Regions from separate parts of the Paenibacillus sp. DRB1-1 genome, predicted to be linked through region 2. Evidence: predicted binding sites of a transcription regulator. Region 2 holds the regulator's gene; the other holds the start of a gene.
What was found. Region 2 encodes CtsR, which represses protease genes until heat stress. Its sites were predicted from a motif close to ATGGTCAATAAAGGTCAAACA; they were not measured.

Region 1 (4,434 bases), 940 kb from region 2:
TTTGATCTTCAGTGTATCCATAAGTTTCAGGATCGGATGCTTCTTTCATCGCAGCGTTGATTTCTTCAGCAGTTACGTTTTTCTCCAGAACTGTTACCAGCTCAGTCAGGGAACCTGTAGGTACTGGAACACGTTGAGCCGCGCCATCCAATTTACCTTTCAACTCAGGGATAACTAAACCGATTGCTTTAGCAGCACCAGTTGTGTTAGGGATGATGTTTTCAGCTGCTGCACGAGCACGACGGAAGTCACCTTTAGCATGTGGAGCATCCAAAGTGTTTTGGTCGCCAGTGTAAGCATGAATTGTAGTCATCAAACCTTCAACGATACCAAATTTATCTTGCAGTGTTTTAGCCATAGGAGCCAGGCAGTTTGTTGTGCAAGAAGCACCGGAGATTACAGTTTCAGTTCCGTCCAGAATTTCATGGTTTACGTTGTAAACGACAGTTTTCATGTCGCCAGTAGCTGGAGCGGAGATAACAACTTTTTTAGCGCCGCCTTTCAAATGTTTCTCAGCAGCTTCTTTAGTTGTGAAGAAACCTGTACATTCCAGAACGATGTCTACACCCAGGTCTCCCCAAGGCAGTTCTTCAGGGTTGCGGTTAGCCAAAACTTTAACTTCTTTACCGTTTACTTTGAAGAAGCCGTCATGTACTTCTACTTGTCCTTGGAAATTACCTTGTGTTGTATCATATTTCAACAAATGTGCCAACATTTTGGAATCTGTCAAGTCATTGATTGCTACTACTTCAATACCTTCCACGTTTTGAATCCGGCGGAAAGCAAGGCGTCCAATACGTCCGAAACCGTTAATACCAACTTTAACTGTCATGAGTGAGTTCCTCCCAAAGTTCGTTTAGTTTAGTTTTATATATTCAAGACAGACCCGAAAGCCCGTCAAGACAACATTATTCATAAATCCTATATTAATCATTTAAATAACGACTTACAATCTCAACAGCAGCGCCTTCGTCGGTGACTAGAATGTCCTCTTGCCCGAAACGCAGTACCGCATGAATAGCGGCCGCCTTGTTTTTGCCTCCAGCTACACCTAGAACCGTATCGGTACGCCTAATGTCCTCCAATCGGAGTCCAAGCGTCAGCATTCTGTGAACAACGACGCCATCTTCGTTAAAGTAATAACCAAACGATTCGGCTACCGCTCCTTCACTGCTGATCTGGGCAAAGGTTTCGGGATCAAGTTTACGTCTATGTGCCATCGCTATGGCGTTGCCTATCCCGTGAATGATGATACGACTCTCGCGAATCAGGTTCAATATATCCTGAATGTTCGTATCTTCAAGCAAGGAGTTGTAAGCATGATTGCTGAGCAAATCCGGTACATGGAGCAGACGGTATTGAGCGCCTACCTTGCGAGCCATTGTGGAAGCAATTGTGTTGGCCTGCATTTCCATGCTTTCTCCCAAACCCCCGCGTGCCGGTACAAACCACCCACCCTTAAGTGGGCCATTAGAAGGTAGTGCCAGTTGTTCCGCCACGTCGGCAATTGTCGTGCCACCTGTTACAGCGACCACATCCTCGTCGTCCATAACACTCAGCAACGCTTTTGCTCCAGCGCGCCCCAGCTCCTGCTTTGTTAACGGAGAAGCATCCGAATCCCCTGGAACGACAACCACCTTCCTCAAACCATAGGCTTGACGAATCTGGTCCTCCAATTGGGACAGGCCGAACAAGTTGTTCGCAATCGGCTCCAGCTGTTCCAGCAGATCCAGTCCTGCTTTGCTCACCTTCATGCCTACACTCTCAATCTCAATTAGCCCCTGAGCTTTAAGAAGATCGGTTTCGGCGCGCAACACGCGCTCAGTCATGTTCAGTGAAGCTGCCAGTGTTCTGCGTCCAACAACATCGGACAGCATAATCTGATGCAGGATCGTGTACCTTTTTTTCAAAACATCCATGAGGTCGGGCAGAAGCTGCTTCTGTATTTCTAATATCTTTCGCATGCTTTCCACTCCCGCACACTTCTAAGTTCTGTCTCTAATGCTCTATCTCTAACTGGTCTCAAAACGTCCCGGGATAACTTTTTAAGTCCCACGTATATCTTAACCAATATTTGCTCCATATGCAAGTCTATCTGAACCTATATTTCTCAACCATTTATCTGAATATGCGCATTTAATAAAAGCTTGCAATTCACTGCTGTATATCATATAATCATCTTTGTTTCCAATTAGCTGTTTAATTAGTTAGTTGTTTGCATTGAATCAACTATGCGCCCGTGGTCCAACGGATATGACGTAGGCCTCCGGAGCCTGAGATCGAGGTTCGATTCCTCGCGGGCGCGCCATTTTAAATGAACGCTTAGATGCTTCTATATAATGTTTTAACCAATAAGAGCGCTGAGGGCTCTTTTTTTTAATCATTAGTTTGACTTTCTTTGACTTTTTGTTTGAAATTGTTTATCATGTGGTTATTACGGTAACAGTTTATAAATAAGGGACGTGTAATCGGCATGTCCACCAAATCCACTAACGATATTTAAGGGAGGTTTTTTGACGTGAGCTATGTTCCAATGGTAGTAGAACAAAGTAACCGCGGCGAACGCGCCTATGACATTTATTCCAGACTGTTAAAGGATCGCATTATTTTGTTAGGCTCGGACGTCAATGACGTTGTAGCCAACTCTATAATTGCGCAAATGCTGTTTTTGGCTGCCGAAGATCCTGAAAAAGATATTCACTTGTATATTAACAGCCCTGGCGGTTCCATTACAGCTGGTATGGCCATTTTCGATACGATGCAATATATTAAACCTGACGTATCTACGATTTGCGTAGGTATGGCGGCTTCCATGGGCGCGTTTTTGCTGAATGCAGGCGCCAAAGGTAAACGTTTCGCTTTGCCAAACAGTGAAATTATGATTCACCAACCACTGGGTGGTGCACAAGGTCAGGCAACGGATATCGAAATCCGCGCACGCCGCATTCTGAAAATGCGTGATAAACTGAACCGCATTCTCGCAGATCGCACAGGCCAACCACTGGAGCGCATTGAAAAAGATACAGACCGTGACTACTTCATGTCTGCTGATGATGCCAAGGAATACGGTATTATTGATAAAGTGCTAACTAGCTCCTCTCCAGAAGGTGTATAAGAGAAGAAATTCACCTCTTTCGATAACTGGTAAATGAAAAAGCTGCTCCGGACTTTCTTATCCGGTAGGCAGCTTTTTTGCATTATTGTTTTTTAGGTTATAGACAATTGGACTTATTTATTTCTACTATTCATTCTGTCCCGCAAAAGGCTTTTCGCCTTGAGGCAGCAATTGACCGAACGAGTAGGTAAACTCCGGAATTCCATACGCGTATGGCGCATAATCATACAAATCAAACACGATTGTTACTCCACTGTTCGTCACATAAAAATTCTGATCTGCCGCCAGCTCTTTAAATTTGCCGAATCCTTCGCCAGCCTGAAGTGCATCGATTTTTTTCTTCAAATCAGCATTGAGGAACTTTTTGTAGTTCGGATTTGCCTTCAATACGTCAGACAATTGCTGCAGTTTACCATCAGCGAGCGAAAACGTATATCCTTTACGTGCCGTCATGCCATGTGCGCCACCCGTATACGAGTAGTCCTGCATAATCACACTCAGAATACCATCTTTGTTATAGGCAATCGCAAAATCATTTCCAAACTCATACGGTCTTTCTGTTGTAGCCTCTCCCTCAGCCATCATCTTTTTGCCTGCTGCCAATATACCTTCTGCATGCTTTTTAAGCACATTGTTAATGGCCTGTTGAGCCTCAGAATTCAGCTGGCTACCGCTGATTTGCGGGTACTTAATCTTGTAGGACACCTTCGCACTACTCGAAGCTGGAAGTGTTTGAGACGCAATTGTAATCGGATTTAGCTGGCTTTTACTCAGCGTTACTGTTTTCTGAGCTGCATTCCATTGAGCATCTATGCCCAGATAGTCTTTCAGCAAACTCATAGGAATATATAGCTTCCCAGCGATCTGTTTGGCATCCATACTACGTGTATTGATTCCATTGACGTTGACGTAGGCATCCGAGGAAGAAGCCATAATGTAAAGTTTATTGTACCCGCTACCTACGGTATATGTCGCTGTTTTCGCATCATAGCTTACTGGAATCCCCAAGCTGTCGCGCAGTGCGGCCACCGGAATCATTGTACTCCCGTTCACTTGGACACCTTTAGCGGGCAACGTTTTACCATTCCATTGGATGGTGATTCCTGGTTGCTGTGTTGTCGCTTGCTGCTGTTTCGTCGATGCTGCCTGGATATAGGAAACGGGAACAGCTGTGACTCCTGCGAAAATCCCTGCCGCCAGCAGTGCTGAACCCCATTTTTTTGCATGCTTACTCATATTAAATATTCCTCCTGTTAATGATCTGTATTGTCTATGTGTGATAACTACTTTTATTATTATATCTATACCCTATTGTATGT
Region 2 (4,434 bases):
GCCACACTCTTAGTGTGTAATCTTTTTATGGATGCCCAAGTATACAAGCGAGGTGACGAAGTTATGGAGATCAGACAATTACAACGTGAGGAATTTGAAGCGGCCATTGAATTATCTCAATATGCTTTTCAGTTTACAATGTCCCTGGAGGATCTGGAAAAATCCAAGAAGAAATTCAAACCAGAGCAAACATGGGGAATATTCGACGGACATGACTTGAATGCTAAATTGACTTTGTTACCCCTACAGGTATACATAAACGGTCAGGTTTTTGATATGGGGGGCATTGCTGGTGTGGCAACGTGGCCAGAAAAGCGTCGCGGAGGCATGGTGTCACGTTTGTTGACGCATGCGCTTGAAGAGATGAAGTCTGCGGGACAAAGCCTTTCTTTTCTGCATCCATTCTCCTTTGCCTTCTATCGTAAATTTGGTTGGGAAACGTATATTGAATATAAAAAGTACGTCATTCCCATTGATAAATTCCCTGCAAAACTTAAAACAGAAGGTACAGTCAAACGCGATGTCAAAGATATTTCAGAACTGGACCAAGTGTATCAAGCGTATGCATCTCGTTATAATGGCACGCTGGTACGAGATAAGGAATGGTGGCAAGAGCGGATTTTAAATGAGAACTATCGAACTGCGGTATATTACTCAGAATCAGGCGATCCTCAGGGATATGCGCTATACAAAATTGAAGATAAACAGTTGAATTGTGATGAGTTGGTATATGAAAATGAGACGGCTCGTCGGGCTTTATGGACTTATTTTGCAAATCATGACTCAATGATAGCCCAAGGTAAATTTAATTACGTTCCAGCAGATGACAATCTGCCATTTTTACTCGATGATCCACGAATTCAACAAGAAACTGTGCCTTATTTTATGGGTCGTATTGTGGATGCAGCTGCTTTTATAGAAAGATACCCTTTTGAACAGATTGGAGAAGAAACAAGTTTAACCTTAAATCTGACTGATCGGTATGCTCCATGGAATGATGGATTATGGAGATTAACGATTACTACGGAGGGGCAAGGACATCTGGAGAGAGTGGATATAAGCAATTCATCTGAAAACGCCATAGTAGCTGACTTGAAACTTGGGATTCAGTCACTGACGACTCTGATGCTTGGCTACCAGCAGGCTGATGATCTGTATAATTGGGGGCGTATTGAAGGCAGCAGTGAGTCTGTGTCTGCCCTTAAACGTGTAATACCGGTAAAACAAACGTTCTTATTGGATTTTTTCTGATAAAGGCCATTTAGTTCTTCTTAAGCTTCATCTTTCAGGGAACATGACTTGTGTGGTTATCAAAATTTTCAAAACTCTTTCTGTAATGGGAAGAGTTTTTTTATGATATTGTATAAAACATAATTAGATTGCGAAAAATGGTATTGACCCCTTGGCAAAAATGAATAATGTGCTATAATATGAATATAGTCAAAGAAAGTCAAAGTCAATCAAACCTCGTGTGATTCTGTAGAAGTATTATGTTGATGGATTGGCTGTATAAGGTAATTTTGATAGCAAAGAAGTAAATGAGGATCGAAATGATTTGCGTATAGATAGGAGCTGACTCTTATGAACATAAGAGAAGTGTATGATTAATCGCAAATAAAGGCCACACTAGAGACAAAACGGTACAATTCCAATGGATTTAGATCAGGCAATAGCCTGAATACAGCTTAGATTCGTGACTTTACCGTTTGGTTAAGTTCAATATACGGCGGACTCTGTGGAGCGTAAAATGTACTTGAATACTTGCGTTTCCGTTAGTGGAGGATGATGAAATGCGCAATGTTTCCGATATTATTGAACAATATTTGAAGAGTATATTGCTGGAAAGTCCCCAAGGTTTAGTGGAGATTCAGCGCAATGATCTGGCTGACCGCTTTTCCTGCGTGCCGTCGCAAATTAATTATGTAATTAGCACCCGGTTTACGCTGGAAAAAGGCTATGTAGTGGAAAGTAAACGCGGTGGCGGGGGCTACATTCGTATTCAGCGAATTCAGCTGCCTGCACAGCATGCCATCCATACACATCTTCATCAGAGCATCGGGGAGGAAATAAGCCAATCGGCAGCCGAAGGACTGATTTATCAGTTAGAGGAAGCCCATTTTTTAAGCAAAAGGGAAGCTAATCTAATGAAGGCTGCTTTATCAAGGGATACATTATTACTGAAGCTTCCCTATCGTGATCAACTGCGAGCAAGATTGCTTAAGGCTATGCTGATCTCGTTGCTGGCGACCAAATAGTATGTGAATAGAGACTAACGTTTGGATGTAGGGATTGGTATAAATCCTGACATTGAAGGAGGTGCTTTTATGCTGTGCCAAGAATGTAATATGCGGCCGGCAACTTTGCATTTCACCAAAATTGTGAATGGCGAAAAGACAGAGTTTCATATTTGTGAGACGTGTGCCAAGGAAAAAGGGGAGATGATCCCTGGAACACCTAACGGCTTTTCGATTCATAGCTTGTTGTCGGGGATGTTGGATTTTGACTCCAGTACAAAGAGCCAGTCTCCAGGCCACAGTGGTCCGCAGAACCTGCAATGCAAGGATTGTGGCATGACCTATGCACAGTTTAGTAAGCTGGGACGTTTCGGATGCCCATCGTGCTATCAATATTTTGATAGTCGTCTGGACCCTCTGTTCAAGCGTGTGCATGGCAGTACGAATCATGTTGGTAAAGTTCCGGTTCGCACTGGAGGCCGACTGAAGGTTAAACGGCAAATTGACGATTTGAAAAAAGAGATGCAACAGCATATTGTACAGGAAGAATTTGAATCAGCTGCTGAGCTTAGGGATCAAATCAGAGAGCTTGAAAAAGAAATGACTGAAGAGTAAAGTTTGTGAAGAGTAGGAGGGATGCGTAATGCCCAATATTCGGTTTACGGAGAAGCCGCTAAGTGACTGGATGCGTGGTGATGCTGCGGATTCGGAGATTGTCATTAGCAGCCGGGTGAGAATTGCGCGTAACTTGCAGCATCTGCCTTTTCCCATGCTTGCTACCAATCAGCAGTCGGAAGAAGCACTTCAACGCTTGACGGATATCCTTCAGTATGATGATTTAGGCGGTTTTGGTACTTTTCATACGTTGAAAATATCCGAGTTGGATGAGATCGACAAGCAGGTGCTGGTTGAGAAGCATTTGATAAGTCCAAATTTGGCGAACGAATCTCGTAACGGTGCTGTTTTAATTAGCGATGATGAATCGGTTAGTGTTATGATAAACGAAGAGGATCATCTGCGTATCCAGTGCTTATATCCGGGATGTCAGGTTAGGGAAGCTTGGGAACGCGCTATGGTTATTGATGATGCATTTGAAGCGCATGTTGATTATGCATTTGATGATCGGAGAGGTTTTCTGACCAGTTGTCCGACGAATGTCGGCACAGGTATGAGAGCTTCGGTGATGATGCATTTGCCTGCATTAGTTATGACTCATCAAATCAATCGTATATTGTCTGCTGTTTCACAGGTAGGTCTTACAGTTCGTGGCATTTACGGTGAAGGCAGCGAAGCGGTCGGAAATTTGTTTCAGGTATCTAATCAGATTACACTGGGACAAACCGAAGCGGAGATTATTGAGAATCTACATGGCGTGGTGCTACAAATTATTGAGCACGAGCGTTCTGCCAGAGAAAGGCTAATGAATGAATCTATGCTGCGAATTACAGATCGGGTGATGCGTTCATTCGGTATTTTGTCATATGCAGCAGTATTGGATTCCAAGGAGGCTGCACAGCGGCTATCCGATGTACGTCTTGGCGTAGATTTAGGAATTTTGGAGCGTCCTTCCACCGCAGCGATGAATGAGCTGAATGTGATGACACAACCCGGGTTCCTGCAAAAAAGCTTTGGGGATAAAATGAATACCGAAGAGCGCGATATGTACCGGGCGAAGCTGATCCGGCAAAAATTAGGCACAACCCTTTAATATATAGAATGATCTGAAATACACACTGTGGAGGTGCAGGATATATGATGTTTGGAAGATTTACGGAACGTGCACAGAAAGTGCTTGCTTTGGCTCAGGAAGAAGCTGTTCGATTGGGACACAACAACATTGGCACAGAGCACATTTTGCTAGGCCTCATTCGTGAAGGTGAAGGAATAGCCGCGAAAGCCTTAATCGGTTTAGGGCTGGGACTGGAAAAGATCCAGGATGAAGTGGAAACGCTGATTGGACGCGGTCAAGAGCAACCGACGAACATTGCCTATACTCCACGCGCCAAAAAAGTCATCGAACTGTCTATGGATGAAGCCCGCAAACTGGGCCATACCTATGTAGGTACAGAACATATTTTGCTTGGTCTTATTCGTGAAGGCGAAGGCGTAGCAGCACGTGTACTGAACAACCTGGGCATCAGTCTGAATAAAGCGCGTCAGCAAGTGCTTCAATTGCTCGGCAGTAGCGAAGCTGTTTCCA

Region 1: clpP (ATP-dependent Clp endopeptidase proteolytic subunit ClpP) is a predicted target of CtsR. The motif match lies at 2,386-2,406, and genes of this name have one in related genera.

The regions. Positions count from the first base shown of each region.
Region 1 is NZ_JBODQH010000001.1:2,316,874-2,321,307, forward strand. Features, by position in the region: gene gap (type I glyceraldehyde-3-phosphate dehydrogenase) at 1-832, opposite strand, end outside; gene ACQW03_RS10220 (sugar-binding transcriptional regulator) at 927-1,964, opposite strand; tRNA gene ACQW03_RS10225 (tRNA-Arg) at 2,234-2,308, shown strand; gene clpP (ATP-dependent Clp endopeptidase proteolytic subunit ClpP) at 2,519-3,115, shown strand; gene ACQW03_RS10235 (PdaC/SigV domain-containing protein) at 3,242-4,351, opposite strand.
Region 2 is NZ_JBODQH010000001.1:3,253,503-3,257,936, forward strand. Features, by position in the region: gene ACQW03_RS14340 (GNAT family N-acetyltransferase) at 64-1,251, shown strand; gene ACQW03_RS14345 (CtsR family transcriptional regulator) at 1,791-2,255, shown strand; gene ACQW03_RS14350 (UvrB/UvrC motif-containing protein) at 2,325-2,849, shown strand; gene ACQW03_RS14355 (protein arginine kinase) at 2,878-3,942, shown strand; gene clpC (ATP-dependent protease ATP-binding subunit ClpC) at 3,987-4,434, shown strand, end outside.